DNA from 3 places in the Bacillus sp. EB V-12 genome. Region 3 is predicted to be linked to each of the others. Evidence: predicted binding sites of a transcription regulator. Region 3 holds the regulator's gene; each other region holds the start of a gene.
What was found. The regulator Rex, encoded in region 3, represses fermentation and respiration genes when NADH is low (regulators of the CRP and FNR family bind a similar motif). The targets are predictions, from matches to a motif close to TTGTGAAATATTTCACAA.
Positions count from the first base shown of each region.

Region 1: the regulator Rex is predicted to act here: its motif matches at 3,321-3,338, upstream of hcp (hydroxylamine reductase).
Region 2: the regulator Rex is predicted to act here: its motif matches at 3,333-3,350, upstream of arcA (arginine deiminase).

Region 1 is NZ_JBUXJL010000001.1:1,204,016-1,209,808, forward strand. It holds gene ACZDYH_RS06205 (serine hydrolase domain-containing protein) at 22-1,059, opposite strand; gene ACZDYH_RS06210 (hypothetical protein) at 1,160-1,354, opposite strand; gene ACZDYH_RS06215 (hypothetical protein) at 1,490-1,771, shown strand; gene bla2 (BcII family subclass B1 metallo-beta-lactamase) at 1,927-2,700, shown strand; gene hcp (hydroxylamine reductase) at 3,402-4,688, shown strand; gene ACZDYH_RS06230 (condensation domain-containing protein) at 5,554-5,793, shown strand, end outside.
Region 2 is NZ_JBUXJL010000008.1:84,987-90,779, forward strand. It holds gene ACZDYH_RS22225 (ABC transporter substrate-binding protein) at 1-230, opposite strand, end outside; gene ACZDYH_RS22230 (amino acid ABC transporter ATP-binding protein) at 353-1,075, opposite strand; partial or broken gene ACZDYH_RS22235 (HAMP domain-containing protein) at 1,451-1,636, shown strand; partial or broken gene ACZDYH_RS22240 (methyl-accepting chemotaxis protein) at 2,006-2,578, shown strand; gene argR (arginine repressor) at 2,725-3,174, shown strand; gene arcA (arginine deiminase) at 3,443-4,675, shown strand; gene argF (ornithine carbamoyltransferase) at 4,706-5,704, shown strand.
Region 3 is NZ_JBUXJL010000028.1:8,300-14,092, forward strand. It holds gene ACZDYH_RS29855 (CPBP family intramembrane glutamic endopeptidase) at 260-1,009, shown strand; gene ACZDYH_RS29860 (YdiK family protein) at 1,006-1,197, shown strand; gene ACZDYH_RS29865 (redox-sensing transcriptional repressor Rex) at 1,227-1,856, opposite strand; gene ACZDYH_RS29870 (ABC-F family ATP-binding cassette domain-containing protein) at 2,044-3,969, shown strand; gene tsaD (tRNA (adenosine(37)-N6)-threonylcarbamoyltransferase complex transferase subunit TsaD) at 4,450-5,466, opposite strand; gene rimI (ribosomal protein S18-alanine N-acetyltransferase) at 5,466-5,793, opposite strand, start outside.

The sequences.
Region 1 (5,793 bases), on a different contig from region 3:
GGAACAGCTTCTTTACTTTCATTATAAGGGTAACGTTTTTACAACCTCACCAATGATCCCTTCCATTTGATGAACACCTAAATCGGAATTGGTCATAATAACAGCACCATTCCCGCAGTATGGATAACAAACCATCATACATTGAAATCCAACGCCCCATCCGAGTGAATAAATCTGTAATTCTTCATTAGAATCATCTAGAAAAACACCTAATCCAGTCCATTTTGAGCAACCTTGAGGAGAAATCATGTCTATTACTAATTTTTGAGAAAGTTTTAGTTTGCCCTTTCCTTGTAAGGAATGAATGATTTCAATAACTAAAGCTGATAAGTCAGTTGGTGTTGTCCAAATACCTGAAGCAGCTGCGAATGGATAAAATGGATACTTCTCATTTGTTACAGTTCTATCTTTATTATGTCCGCAAGCAAAAACATCGGTTTTATCTATGTCTTTTGGAGAAAAAAGTGTACTATTTTTCATTTGTAATGGCTGGAAGATGTGTTCTTCTAATAACTGACTAAATGATCTTCCTGTAATATCTTCTAGTAGTAGTTCGATTATACAAAAGTTTGCGTCTGAGTAGTGAAATTCACTTTCTGGTTTATAAGTTACCTCTATAGGTACGGGGCAATATAGTGTTTTACCGGAAAGGAGCTCAGACATATTAGGTAAGCCTTTTGCAGGTGTATAATGTTCAAAACTATTAGGTGGATCAATGAGTCCAGATTGATGGCTTAATAAGTTTCTCAAAGTGATGCTTTTTTGTGAAGTAAATAGATTAGTAGGAATGTTCCAAGATGTGAGTTTATCATTTACGTCTTCGTCTAAATGCAAGATTTCTTGATCTGATAACATTAGTACGAGCATTGTAGTGATGAATTTGCTGATAGAACAAGAATTAAAGAGAGAATTTGTAGTAACAGCTCTAGTTGTTCCAGCTTCAAGTGTTCCAAAGGCAGTCGCTTCATCTAGTTTGCCATTACATATAACAGCGAGGCTTAAACCTGCAACGGAATATTGGTTCATTTTCTCGTATATATTGCTACTTTTTAAGTTCATGGTGACTCCTTTCTTTAAAGACAGAATAGTATTTTTATTATACAGTAGTAAAAAAAAGAAAACACTTCGTCATTCACCAATGAAGTGTTTTCTTTTTTAGTTAGTTTGAAGTGAACTTTTGAAAAAAATTGTCTCGGTACATGTACATAACCCATGAGATTGTTATTAAAGAAATGATGATTTGTTTGTTTTTAATTGGTGCATTGAAAACAAGCCAACCAACTATATCAAATAACAAATGTAGCACGATTGAAAGAACTACAAATTGAAGTAACGTATTTAAAAATCTTTTCATAAAGTGTCCCCCTAAAATAATAGGTTTTATTAACAGTTTGATATAGTGATATTATACATTAAATGTGTATTGTGGTAAAATTTACATAAGTTAGTGGAATTAAAGTAAATGAAAGTTAGTAAGGGGGGAACATTCATGGAATTCTGGATGGTTATACTGATAGTAGCCTTTGGTTTCATTTATATCGCTGAAAAATTAACTACAATTGAAAAGAAAAATGATGCGCATTTAAAGAGAATTGAAGATAGATTACAATTAATTACGAAAGAAATGGGAATTGTAGAAAGAGAACCTGAAATTAATAAAGAACTACGCCAGCTTGTAGAAGAAGGCAAAAAAGTTACAGCAGTTAAGAGAGTAAGAGAAGCTTTTGGTTTTTCCTTACTAGAAGCGAAGCAATATGTTAATAAATTATAAAAAAGATCATCCATTTGGGTGATCTTTTTTACTGCACCATGCGTGTATTTACATAAGCCGCGATTATAAAGTGTCCAATTATATGGAACAAACATTTGAGATAAATTGTCTAATATAGGTAATAACTATTTAGCTTGAAAGAAAGGGTTGATAACATGAAAAAGAATACGTTGTTAAAAGTAGGATTATGTGTAGGTTTACTAGGAACAATTCAATTTGTTAGCACAATTTCTTCTGTACAAGCATCACAAAAGGTAGAGAAAACAGTAATAAAAAATGAGACGGGAACCATTTCAATATCTCAGTTAAACAAGAATGTATGGGTTCATACGGAGTTAGGTTATTTTAATGGAGAAGCAGTTCCTTCGAACGGTCTAGTTCTTAATACTGCTAAAGGACTAGTGCTTGTTGATTCTTCTTGGGATAACAAATTAACGAAGGAACTAATAGAAATGGTAGAAAAGAAATTTCAGAAGCGCATAACGGATGTCATTATTACACATGCGCACGCTGATCGAATTGGCGGAATAAAAACGTTGAAAGAAAGAGGAATTAAAGCGCATAGTACAGCATTAACCGCAGAACTAGCAAAGAACAGTGGATATGAAGAGCCGCTTGGAGATTTACAAATAATTACGAGTTTGAAGTTTGGCAATACAAAAGTAGAAACGTTCTATCCAGGGAAAGGACATACAGAAGATAATATTGTTGTTTGGTTGCCACAATATCAAATTTTAGCTGGAGGCTGTTTAGTAAAATCTGCGGAAGCTAAAGATTTAGGAAATGTTGCGGATGCGTATGTAAATGAATGGTCTACATCGATTGAGAATGTGCTGAAGCGATATGGAAATATAAATTCGGTAGTACCTGGTCACGGGGAAGTAGGAGACAAGGGATTACTTTTACATACATTGGATTTATTAAAATAAGAAATTGTAGAAATACAAAAGAAAGGAGAAATAATTTTCTCCTCTCTTTCTTCTAACTATATTTAAATGCTGAATCTGTCGATTACGTCAGCATATATTACTGAGATTTTAATTCCAAGTATACAAATACTAGTACTGTCATAATTGCAATAACAACGTAAGTAGCATCAAGCATTATAAGTGTTTTTAAAGTTTCAGTCATCGTAATTCACCCCTGTTATAAAAATATAACATGATCTTTTTATTGATTAGATTAGAGATCATAAAGATAAAATGTATATGAAATTTCTTAAGTAGCTTCTATATAAATATATCATATAAATAATGTAAGTAATGTTAAGATAGTGTAAATGTATTGTAAATAAAGAGGTTTACAATGAAGGCTTTAATAAAAAAATGATAGTTCCTTAAAATAAAAAATACGCTATTTTCATATGAGATGAATTGCAATTATTTGTATAAGGGATTCAAAAAAATTTTTTCGTTGTATATATTTCTCCAAATTAATTATTTAGCTATTTAAAAGTATCGAAAGATGTGTGCACACTAATGTATATTTTTTGGATGTCAATAAAAGTATTATGTCAACAATATGAACTGTCACAAATCTTTATATATTATTGTGATTGATATCACATCACTTTTTTTCAATGGGTATTATGCTTAAGGTGTAATGAATGATTGGGAGAGGGTGGGATGATATGTTTTGTTATCAATGTGAACAAACGCCAACAGGCGGATGTAAAGTAATGGGTGTTTGTGGCAAGAATGAAACGATTGCGAGTTTACAAGATACGATTGTGTTTGGGCTAAAAGGAATTGCAGCTTATCGCACACATGCTGCTCAGCTAGGGTATACGGATGCATTTGTAGATGCTACAACACAAGAAGCTTTATATATGACATTAACAAATTCTAACTTTAACGAACAAGAGCATATTGATATGGCTATGAAAGTTGGGAAATCAGCTTTACGGGTGATGGAGTTATTGGATGAGGCACATACGAATCATTTTGGTGTGCCAGAGCCTGTACAAATTACACAAAATCGTGTAGAAGGTAAAGCAATTGTAGTTACGGGCCATAATTTATTTGCATTAGAAGAACTATTAAAGCAAACAGAAGGAAAAGACATTAATATTTATACGCATTCTGAAATGCTACCAGCACACGGATACCCGCAGCTGAAAAAATATAAACATTTAAAAGGAAACATCGGTAAGGCATGGTATGATCAAAGACGCCTTTTTGAAAAATTTACTGGTGCCATATTAGCTACAACGAACTGTGTTATGCCAATTAAAGGCTCGTACTCTGATCGATTCTTTTCATATGAAATTGCAGGTTTAGAAGGTGTACAAAAAATTGAAAATGATGATTTTACACCATTGATTCAAAAAGCGCTAGAACTTCCAGAAGTACATATGGAGTCGGATGAACAGTTAGTGACAGGGTTTCATCATAATACAGTATTATCATTAGCTCCAGAAATTATTGATGCAGTAAAAGAGGGGAAGATAAAGCGTTTCTTTGTTATCGCCGGTTGTGATGCACCGGGAAAAGGCGGAGAATATTATCGTGAATTAGCAACGTCACTTCCGCCAGAAACGGTTATTTTAACAACTTCTTGCGGGAAATTCCGCTTTAATGATGTGGATTACGGTGTTGTACCTGGTACGGAAATTCCGCGTTACATTGATTTAGGACAGTGCAATAATTCAATTTCTACAGTGAAAATAGCGGCTGCTTTAGCTGATGCTTTTCAATGTGAAGTGAATGAATTGCCAGTAAGTATTGTACTATCATGGTTTGAACAAAAAGCGGTTGCCATTTTACTAGGGCTATTTAGTCTTGGGATTCAAGATATTCGCATCGGTCCAAAGGCTCCTGAATTTATTTCACCTGGCGTGCTTGATGTATTACAAGAAACATTTGGTTTAAAACTAATTACAAATGCAGCAGAAGACATGGCTATGATGTTATCGTAACGGAAAAGATGTTTTCACTTAATTGTGGCTTTATAAATCATTTGTATGTGTGTGAGTAAACGCACATACAAATGATTATTAATAAAGAAAATCGCTATATCTATAAAATTTATAGAGCTTTTAAAGTATAACACCACATGCCCATCACCTTAAGATTTTAAGTATCCCCAAAACGAAATTTCTACATGAATATCTATAATTTTACCTCTTTTTCATTTGATTTGAAAATAAGCTTTCTATTTTTAAAAACCAACGATACCACCTCAAATTATAGGAATAAAATCCATTCATTTATTAGGAAAATGGATTGAAAATAATAAGGTAGACTAAAAAGTAAAATATTATTTATGATAATCATTCTTTTATAAAATTTAAATTGGAAATAGCCCTACTCATTTTGATTGCGCATTTTCAAAATGGAGGGGCTTTTTTTACTGTAAAATCAATAACTGCATCTTATTTTTGTTGAAAAAATTCTCATTCTTATTTTGAAAGTGATATGGGTACATTTACATGCACATCAATCTTTTATTATGAAGTGGCCCTTGAATATATTGTTTTTTATTGACAGACATAAAAATGATTTATTTGCTGTATTGATAATTTGTAGACGTTATAATAAAATGTTTATGTATATGTAAACTTAATTTATTTTTGTTTGGTTTTATTATGAGGTTAGGCAGTGTTAATAACAATAAAATAATGAATATATCACCTGTAAAAAGAATGAAACCAATACGGAGAAGATGATTTTGTTAAAAATTCGAAAAATAAGCGTTATTAGCTCTTGAAGAAAAATGACTAGAAAAATTACAAGCATATGGAAAATAGGGTTATACAAAAAGTCCTAAAGGGGGACGGAATTATGGAGAAAAGAAAGTATTCAGTAACACCACAAGATCGAATGAATTATGTATTAGGTCTTTATTCTGCAGATCAACAAATTAATGCAGTTCTTTATTTTCCTGTAGGTATATCTAAGGAAATACTTGAAGAATCAGTAAGGATAACGTTGCAATTGCAACCAGTTTTGAACAGCCGGTTTGTAGAAAATGATATTCCTTACTGGGAGGAACATTCATCTGACACTAACTCATCTATTTGC
Region 2 (5,793 bases), on a different contig from region 3:
GCCTTCATGTTCATCTTTTTAGCAAGAGCTTCACCGATTTCTACATCAAAGCCGACAAGTTTGCCGTCATTTTCTTTATAGTTAAAAGGTTTGTATAATCCACTCATCGCATAGCGAAATTCTTTTTCACTATTTGATGAAGTAGTAGAGCTTTCTTTGCTACAAGCTCCTAGTATGAAGGATGTACATAGTGTAATGCTCGCAACAATGGTTAATAGTTTTCTTTTCATAAAACCCCTCCTATATATTGATCATACGGATAGTTTTTTAGTATGTTATTGAAATATTTTATTTGGATGATTAGTTGTGCACCGTATGAATGTATTCCTTTTCGTTTGAAACAAAAGTTACATTATAAAACGTTGCGTAAAAATTGTTTTGCCCGTTCATGTGATGGAGCTGAAAAGAATTGTACTGGCGGAGCATCTTCTACAATCTTTCCATCGTCCATAAAGATGACGCGATCAGCTACATCTTTTGCGAAATTCATTTCATGAGTAACAATAACCATTGTCATCCCTTCTTCAGCAAGTTCTTTCATAACTTGCAATACTTCTCCAACAAGTTCAGGGTCTAAAGCTGAGGTAGGCTCATCAAATAGCATAATCTTAGGGCTCATTGCAAGAGCTCGTGCAATGGCAATGCGCTGTTTTTGACCACCTGAAAGAAGATGAGGAGTTACATCCGCTTTATCTTGAAGGCCGACTTTTTGGAGAAGTTGATTTCCAATATCCTGTGCATTTGCTTTCTCTAATTTTTTTACGTGAATAGGTGCTTCTATGATGTTTTCTAGTGAGGTCATATGAGGAAAGAGGTTAAAGTGCTGAAAAACCATACCGACATTTTCACGGACTTTATTTAAATTTGAATGCTTTGGATCAATTCGCTCACCTTGTAAGTGAATTTCGCCTTCATCGTACATTTCTAAAAAGTTAAGACAGCGAAGTAATGTACTTTTACCAGAACCACTGGCACCAATTAAAACAACAACTTCTTTTTCTTTTACTTCTAAATCAATTCCTTTTAACACATCAAGTGAACCGAATGATTTTACTAGATTTCGAACTTGAATCATACAAAACCCCCAGTTAAAAATATATTTTACAAATGTTGCCCTGTATTTCTGTTATTAGTCATAAATTGTCAGAATCCTTTATTTTTTTCGTGCAATTTGATATTCAAAGAAATAATGATTTTTAAAATCTCTATATCCTTCTATAATGAAAATATGGATAATAATATATAGGTAGTATTTATATTGCTTATAAAAAGGGGGAAAGGGAAGATGGAAAAAGAAAGAAAAACATTTTCTTTTGGATTACGTACACAACTTATGCTATTCACTACAGTTTTAGCTTTCATTACATATTCAACAAGTATATTTTTTATTTACGTGATATACGATTATTTTCAAAGTTATGTAAGTCAAACTGTATATAATATTATCGTTATGTTATTAGGGGTAGTATGGTCTGGAATTTTAGCATATGGAGCAGCCGTATTTTTAATTAAACCGCTTCGCAAGTTAGAGGAAGCGGCAAGAAAAGCAGCTGAGGGTGATATTCGTGAAGATGTTCCATTACCGAAGACAGATGATGAAATTAAATCTTTAAGTGTTGCATTTAATATGATGTTAGGAAACTTAAGGGGCATGGTAAAAAATATTGATACAACATTTTCGTATACAAATAATCAAGTACAGCAGATTAGAAAACAAACAGGCGAAGCAACGAGACAAGCGCAAGGTGTATCTGAGACACTTGCAGAGATTTCTTCAGGCGCTGAGCAATCAGCGGCATCAATTCAAGCAATTGTTTCTGCTGTTGATACAACGACTTCTATTGCAAGTGAAGTAGAAGAAAAAGCGAAGCAGTCTGATACATTGTCTTCAGAAATGGTTGAAGCTTTAGGGCATAGTACTCGTGTCTTTACGTCTTTAATTCAAGGTATTCAAACATTGGCAAAAGAAAATGAAGATTCAATGCAAAATGTACAGAAGTTAGAAGAACGAATGAAACAAGTAGAACATATTGTGTCTGTTGTGAGTGCAATTGCTAGCCAAACGAATTTATTAGCACTAAATGCTTCTATTGAGGCAGCTCGCGCAGGAGAGCATGGAAGAGGCTTTGCGGTTGTTGCGGAAGAAGTACGTAAACTTGCTGATGAAAGTGATCATTCTGCAAGAAACATATCGCAGTTATTACGGAATATGCAAGATGAAGTACAACAAGTTGCAATGAAAATGACAGAACAAGTGAAAATAGCTAAAGAAGAGGCGAAACGTGGGGAAGCTACGGAATTAATTTTAAAAGAAATGTCATCAAGTGTTATGGAAGTAGCCGATGCAACTCAGCAAATTAGTAGTTATATGAATGAACAAGTGAGCCACATTCATCAAACAGGAGCACAAACAAAAGCTGTAGCAGCAATTGCTGAAGAAACGTCAGCTGGTTCGCAAGAAGTAGCACGTGTGACGCTACAACAATCTAAAAATATGATAGTAATCGATCAATTATTAAAGGATTTAGAGAAGCAAGCAACTGATTTGAAACAAACAATTGAACGATTTTCAATGTAAAAGGAAGAACAGAATATTGTTCTTCTCTTTTTTATTTAGCTTGATTTAATATTTACAGTTAAACTATGAACGTTTCCGCAACATTCTTTTCTGTCCCTTTCGGATGAAAATTATAGCGAGCTATAATATTAAAAGGGGTGTCTTTTATGAAAAAAGAAAAAAGACAACGGTTAATTAAACAATTTGTAAAGGAGTATGAAATAGATAAGCAAGAAAGATTAGTAGAATTGTTAGCAAAAAAAGATGTATTAGTAACACAAGCTACGGTTTCTCGCGATATTCGTGAGTTAAACTTAACGAAGGTACCTTCTCAAGAAGGATTAATGATATATAAAGTTTTCTCAGAAGAGCATTTACAAACTGATATAAAGTTAAAGAAAAAATTACGAGAAGTTGTTGTAAAAATTGATTGTGTAGATCAATTAATGGTTATTAAAACATTACCTGGTAATGCACATGTTATTGGTGTTTTATTTGATGAGTTAGATTGGAAAGAAAAAATAGGATGTATATGTGGAAATGATACATGCCTTATAATTTCACAGTCGAAATCAGATAGGGAGATTATAGAAGAAAGATTAAATTTAATTATTTAGATGCAAAAATCCTGTTTTTAATAAAATTAAAAACAGGATTTTTGTTTAAATACGGAAGTTAAATATTCAACATATATGCGTAATATATGTATTTTTTATTGAGAAAGCAAGATAGTTTGTTATAAAAATACATATTCGTATGATTTTAAAAAAATAACTTGTTTAATATTTCACAATGATAATGTGGATGCTTTCACAAAGATGAAAGTACAGAGCATTTATTATGTACTTGTAAGACATCAAACATATTTAAAAGGAGGTACAACAAATGAAACATCCGATACATGTTACTTCAGAAATTGGGGAATTACAAACGGTTTTATTAAAACGACCGGGTAAAGAAGTGGAAAACTTGACGCCAGATTATTTGCAGCAATTATTATTTGACGATATTCCATACTTACCAATTATTCAAAAAGAGCATGATTATTTTGCACAAACGTTACGCAATCGGGGTGTTGAAGTTCTTTATTTAGAAAAACTAGCCGCTGAGGCGTTAGTAGATAAAAAACTTCGAGAAGAATTTGTTGATCGTATTTTAAAAGAAGGACAGGCCGACGTAAATGTTGCACATCAAACTTTAAAAGAATATTTACTTTCCTTTTCAAATGAAGAATTAATTCAAAAAATTATGGGCGGTGTACGGAAAAACGAAATTGAAACAAGTAAGAAGACACATTTATATGAATTAATGGAAGATCACTATCCGTTTTACTTAGATCCAATGCCTAATTTATATTTTACTCGTGATCCAGCAGCTAGCGTGGGCGATGGCTTAACGATAAATAAGATGAGAGAACCAGCGCGTAGACGTGAATCATTATTCATGGAGTACATCATTAAATATCATCCAAGATTTGCAAAACATAATGTACCAATCTGGTTAGATCGTGATTATAAATTTCCGATTGAAGGTGGCGACGAGCTAATTTTAAATGAAGAAACAATTGCGATTGGAGTATCTGCTCGTACTTCAGCTAAAGCAATTGAACGTTTAGCTAAAAATCTCTTTAGCCGACAAAATAAAATTAAGAAAGTGTTAGCAATAGAAATTCCAAAATGTCGAGCATTTATGCATTTAGATACAGTATTTACAATGGTTGATTATGACAAGTTTACAATTCACCCAGCCATTCAAGGGCCAAAAGGGAATATGAATATTTATATTTTAGAAAAAGGATCAGATGAGGAAACTCTTAAAATTACACATCGTACTTCTTTAATGGAAGCATTAAAAGAGGTATTAGGCTTAAGTGAATTAGTTCTTATTCCATGTGGAGGAGGAGATGTAATTGCTTCTGCTCGTGAACAATGGAATGATGGCTCGAACACATTAGCAATTGCGCCAGGTGTAGTTGTTACATATGATCGTAACTATGTATCTAATACGTTATTACGTGAACACGGTATAGAAGTGATTGAGGTGCTAAGTTCGGAATTATCTCGTGGTCGTGGGGGTCCACGTTGCATGAGTATGCCAATTGTTCGTAAAGATATTTAGTATAAATAACGGAGAAAGTAGGGATGAATTATGTTAATGACTAGACCAAATTTAAAAGGAAGAAGCTTTCTAGCAGAAAAAGATTTTACACAAGAAGAATTGTTATATTTTCTAGATTTGGCAGCAGAATTAAAAGAGAAAAAGAAAAACGGTATCCCGCATCATTATTTAGAAGGTAAAAATGTAGCGCTCTTATTTGAAAAAACTTCTACTCGTACGCGTTGTGCATTTACAGTAGCATGTACAGATTTAGGGGCAAATCCTGAATATTTAGGGAAAGGTGATATTCAACTTGGGAAAAAAGAATCTGTAGAGGATACAGCAAAAGTGTTAGGGCGTATGTTTGACGGAATTGAGTTTCGTGGATTTAATCATGAAACTGTAGAATCTTTAGCACAAAATTCTGGTGTGCCAGTTTGGAATGGATTAACAGATATGTGGCATCCAACACAAACACTAGCAGATTTATTAACAATTAGAGAACATATAGGGAAATTGAAAAATGTGAAGCTCGTTTACGTTGGCGATGGGCGAAATAATGTTGCTAATAGCTTACTAGTTGGTGGAGCAATCGTTGGAATGGATGTACGTATTTGTACACCGGAATCTTTATGGCCTGCACAAGAAGTAATTGATTTAGCAAAAAAATATAATGAACAAGTAATGATAACAAGTAATGTGGAAGAAGCTGTTGCGAATGCAGATGTAATTTATACAGATGTATGGGTGTCTATGGGGGAAGAAGAAAAATTTGCTGAACGTGTCGAGTTATTGAAACCTTATCAAGTAAATATGAAAATGATTAAAGCAACAGGGAATGAAAACGTGATTTTCTTACATTGTTTACCTGCATTTCATGATGTTGAAACGATGTATGGCGAAGAAGTTTATGAGAAATATGGGTTGAAAGAAATGGAGGTAACTGACGAAGTATTCCGCAGTAAACATTCAAAAGTATTTGATCAAGCTGAAAATAGAATGCATACAATTAAAGCGGTTATGGCAGCTACTTTAGGAAACATGGAGTAAAGAAGAAAGGGAGTCTTCCTTTCTTCTTTCTCCTCCTTTAGACACTATCATTCACTATTGCTTTTGTATTGTTATTGCAATTAAAGAGA
Region 3 (5,793 bases):
ATCACTATATAAACTTTCTATATAGAATACTGCCTTTACTATATGAATCGTTGTTTCCACTGCTCGTATGTTACAATATGAAAGGACACCCTAAGTTGTTTTCGCTACACACACAACTTTCTCCTGTCTTCTATTATAATTTCAAATAAGGATTTACGAAAAAAACATAATTCAAGTGAGGTTTATATCGTAGGTAGCATATTTACATGTTATCCTAACTTATCTCATACACTATAGTTAGAAAGGATGGTTAAACCATTTGAAGAAACAATACTGGTGGATTATCGTTACATACATTTTAATGCAGTTATCTGGCGTTGTTGGATTACCACTTCTCCTAAAAACAGGACTCTATGATAATAGAGGATTTACCATTGAGGAAAAAGGACAAATCATAACGGGACACTGGGCAATCATTAGCTTCTTTATTGCATTATGTATCGTACTTTGGTTACTTAGAACGGATATTCGTGACAGGCATTTAGATGCAATGCGCTCTTCTGTTCCAGCTACTATTGGATGGATTTTTATCGGGTTCTTCTTAGCTTTCTTTTCACAAATAGTTGCCGGTATGATCGAGATGCAACTGCTAGGAATTAAACAAGGTTCAGAAAATACAATGAAACTGATGGAAATTGCAAGAACGACACCTTGGTTCCTTATTGTTGTTTCTATAATTGGACCTATCTTAGAAGAAATCGTATTTAGAAAAATTCTATTCGGTACACTTTATAAGAAGTTTAACTTCTTTATTGCAGCTATCATTAGTTCGCTTGTATTCGCAGCAATTCATTTTGATTTTACTCACTTATTGGTATACACTGCTATGGGGCTCGTATTCGCCTTCTTATATGTGAAGACGAAACGTATTATCGTTCCGATTGCAGCTCATGTTGCAATGAATACATTAGTCGCTATTGGGCAAATTTTTATGAGCAATGAACAAATTCAAGAAATGATTAAAGAAGCTGAAAAAATGCAAGGCTTTATCGGAGGATTTTTTGTATGAGAAACTCACCATTGTTCATGGCTGCACTATACTTCCTTCTTGGATGTATCTTTACACGCTTCGCCATTACGAACGTGACAGATACAATCTGGAATATGTGGACAATACTATTTGCAGTTATGGCAACAATTGATTTTAATTTGGCACTTCGCCTTATATTAGTTAAATTCACAAACAAGAAACAATAATAAAACGCAGAGGTCGCTCCCTCTGCGTTTTATTGTGGATAGTTTTTCAAAAAGTAAACTAATGTTTGTAACTCTACAGCTAAGTCAATATGATGAATTCTAATATTCTCTGATACGTTTAATCGCGCTGGTGTGAAATTCAAAATACCGTGCACGCTTGTTTCAGCTAATCTATCTGCTACAGCTTGTGCTACTGTAGCCGGTACTGTTAATATTGCCACTTGTATATCATTTGATAATCTCTCTTCTAATTCATCTAAATGATATACAGGAATGCCCCCGATTTCTGTTCCAACTTTCTCTTCACTAACATCAAATGCCATTTCAATTTTTGTATTATTGTTTTTCGTGAAATTATAATGTAAGAAAGCGGTCCCTAAATTACCTACTCCAATAAGTGCTACACGTGTTATATCATCTTGATCAAGTGTTTCGCGGAAAAATGATAATAAATAATTTACGTTATATCCATATCCCTTTTTCCCTAACGCTCCAAAATACGAAAAATCTCTTCGTATTGTTGCGGAATCTACTTTTACTGCCTCACTCAATTCGGCCGATGAAACACGCTGCTTACCAGAAAGAGATAAGTTTTGGATAAATCGATAGTATAGAGGCAATCTTTTAGCAGTGGCTTGTGGAATCTTTTGCTGATCCATATGACCTCTCCTCTCTTCCTATCTTTATTCATATACTTTAATCAAATACAGAAGTTTAGCACTCATTAAATTCCTTGTATAATAAAGAGAAGAAGTATTCTCTCTTTATTTTAAACTATACACTATTTTTAGTATGATTGAGAAATATAAACATGGCAAAGTTAAGAAATTATTTGAGGTGAAAACATTGATTTTATTACAAGTAAACGCGCTTTCGAAATTATACGGTGCAGAAACAATTCTTGCAAACATAAAATTGGAAGTACAAACAAAAGATCGTATCGCATTAGTTGGAAGGAATGGAGCAGGTAAATCTACATTATTAAAAATTATCGCTGGTGAATTATCTCATGATGGTGGCGAAATTATAAAACCGAAAGATGTCTCAATCGGATATTTAGCTCAAAATACTGGACTAGAAACGTCTTTAACAATTTGGGATGAAATGCTAACCGTCTTTACCCATTTACAGCAAATGGAGACAAAACTCCGAAGGCTTGAGCAAGAAATGGGAAAAGAAGAAAACTTTTCAAACGAAGCTACATATGAAAGATTGTTAGCTGATTATGACCAATTACAACTCAATTATAAAGATCAAGGTGGATATCAATATGAAGCGGATATTCGCTCCATTTTAAGCGGCCTTGGCTTCCCAGTTGAAACGCACCAGACGACGATCTCTACTTTAAGCGGCGGGCAAAAAACAAGATTAGCTCTCGGGAAATTATTATTAACAAAACCAGACTTACTTATTTTGGACGAGCCTACAAACCATTTAGACATCGAAACATTAACATGGCTTGAGCAATATTTGCAAGGTTATCCTGGCGCAATATTAATCGTCTCACATGACCGTTATTTCTTAGACAAACTCGTTACACAAGTATATGAAATTTCGAATAAAGAAAGCAGACGATTTGTTGGTAACTACAGTAAATATTTAGACTTAAAATCAGCATTATATGAGCAAGAAATGAAACGTTACGAAAAACAACAAGATGAAATCGCAAAACTTGAGGACTTCGTTCAAAAGAATATAGCTCGCGCTTCTACAACGAAACGTGCTCAAAGTCGCCGTAAACAACTAGACAGAATGGAATTATTAACGAGACCATTAGGGGATTCTAAGTCAGCATCATTCCACTTCGATATTGAAAAACAAAGTGGAAATGATGTTTTACAAGTAAATGATGCAACCATCGGCTATAATGAAAACCCTATAATTGAACATGTAACTATGCGCTTAACTCGCGGAGATAGTGTTGCTTTAGTTGGTCCAAACGGAATTGGGAAATCCACATTGTTAAAATCCATTGTGAATAAGTTACCACTATTAAATGGTGATGTTTCTTTCGGATCAAATGTATCTGTTGGTTATTATGATCAAGAACAAGCAAACTTAACATCTTCTAAACGGGTTTTAAATGAACTATGGGATGAATATCCACTGCAACCGGAAAAAGAAATCCGTACTATACTTGGGAATTTTTTATTCACAGGAGATGATGTACTGAAACCAGTATCTTCCCTTAGTGGTGGACAAAAAGCTCGATTAGCTCTTGCAAAACTTATGATGCAAAAGTCAAATTTGTTAATTCTAGATGAGCCTACGAACCACCTTGATTTAAATAGTAAAGAGATTTTGGAGAATGCTTTAATTGATTACCCAGGGACTCTTCTATTCGTCTCACATGACCGCTACTTTATTAACCGTGTAACAACGACTGTGGTTGAGTTATCAACAGAAGGTGCACAGGAATATTTAGGGGATTACGATTACTACGTTGAAAAGAAAAATGAAATGATTGAACGTGCAGAACTTGAACAGCAAGAAAGTGACGTTCCTGTTCAAAAGGTGGTTGCACAAGAGAAATTAAATTATTTAGAAGAAAAAGAGCGTAAACAACTAGAGCGTCAACGCACTAGAAAAATTGAAGAGCTAGAACAAAGTATAGTGGAATTAGAAGAAGAAATTGCTACGTTAGAAGATCAACTTTGCTTACCAGAAATATATGCAGATTATGAAAAAGCTAGTGAAATTACAACTAAAAAGCAAACGCTACAAGAACAACTTGAAACTTGTATGGCAGAATGGGAAGAGCTGCATGTATAAGCATATTTAAATAAGGAAGATGTCTCATAAGTCAGGATTTTTGACTATGTGACATCTTTTTTTAGTGCTTAAACAATTTTTTGAATATATCTATCGTAACTTAGAATATACTAACGATTTTTTAAATATATCTATTGTAACCCTATATATATTAACAATTCGACACGAAATATCGATTTAACGACAAAGATTGACAATATTAGCATCTTCTATAATGGGGGGATGTTTCAAAATGTTTTTCGGGGATATCTTCTTGCTTTTTATTTCCCGAAAAAGAACAACTTCAAAGGTCTGACATCAACCTATTTATCCACAAGTTTATACACATATCCACCTTTATAAAATAAACATTAAAATAACTTTTCCACATTATCCACAGCCAACAAAAAAGTTATCAACATTTTATATACACAATAAAACCCACATTATCAACAGATAATATGGGTTTTATCCACAACCTGTGGTTAATTATGTGTATAACTATGCTTCAATATCTAATCCTGGATTTGCATTTAAGGCTAATGTTGCACGCTTACCTTGTTCATAAGCAATTGTCCCTGCCGCTGCAATCATCGCTGCATTATCTGTGCATAAAGATAGCGGCGGAATAATTAATTCAATGTTTTCTTTTTGTGCAAATTCCTCTTCTAATCGCGCACGAAGTCCTTTATTAGCAGCTACTCCACCAGCAAGAAGTAATTGCTTTACATTATAAGCTTCTGCTGCACGAGCTGCTTTCGTTACAAGTACATCTATTACACTTTCTTGGAAACTTGCCGCTAAATCTTCTGGTGCAATTTCTATACCGCGCTGTTTTGCGTTATGCACAGTGTTGATAACTGCTGATTTCAATCCACTAAAGCTAAAATCATACGAATCCGGTTCTAGCCATGCACGAGGCAAATCAATTGTCGGTTCTCCTTCATGTGCAAGGCGATCAATATGAGGACCACCTGGATATGGCATAGATAACGTACGAGCTACTTTATCATATGCTTCTCCAGCTGCATCGTCTCGTGTTTCACCAATTACTTCGAATGAACCATGTTCTTTCATATAAACAAGTTCTGTATGCCCACCAGATACAACAAGTGATAATAACGGGAATTGAACTTCTTTTACTAAACGGTTCGCATAAATATGACCAGCAATATGATGAACACCGACTAACGGAATATCATGTGCAAACGCTACTGCCTTCGCTGCATTTACTCCAATTAGAAGTGCTCCTACTAAACCAGGACCTTCTGTTACAGCAATTGCATCAATATCATCAAATGTAATGTTTGCTTCCTTTAAAGCTTCTTCTAACACAACTGTAATTTCTTCTACATGATGACGTGATGCAATCTCTGGTACAACGCCGCCAAAACGTTTATGACTTTCAATTTGTGATGCAACGACATTCGCAATAATTTCCGTTCCATTTTTAACAACTGCTACTGCTGTTTCATCACAACTTGTTTCAATACCAAGTATAATCGTATTTTTTTCCATTATATATTCACCCACATTACGAGACCATCTTCCTGATTGTCTGCATAGTATCGTTTACGAATCCCACCATTTTGAAATCCGTATTTTCTGTATAACTGCTTTGCTACTTCATTTGATACACGTACTTCAAGTGTCATTGTTTTTACCCCTAGTTCTTTCGCTTCAGAAATAACTGCTTTCAATAGGGCATCTCCTAACTTTTGACCTCGGTATTCTGGCAAAATAGCTATATTTGTTATATGTGATTCATCAATAATTATCCACAATCCACAATACCCGACTACACGACCATCTTTTTCTAACACAATATAATGTGCATGTTCATTC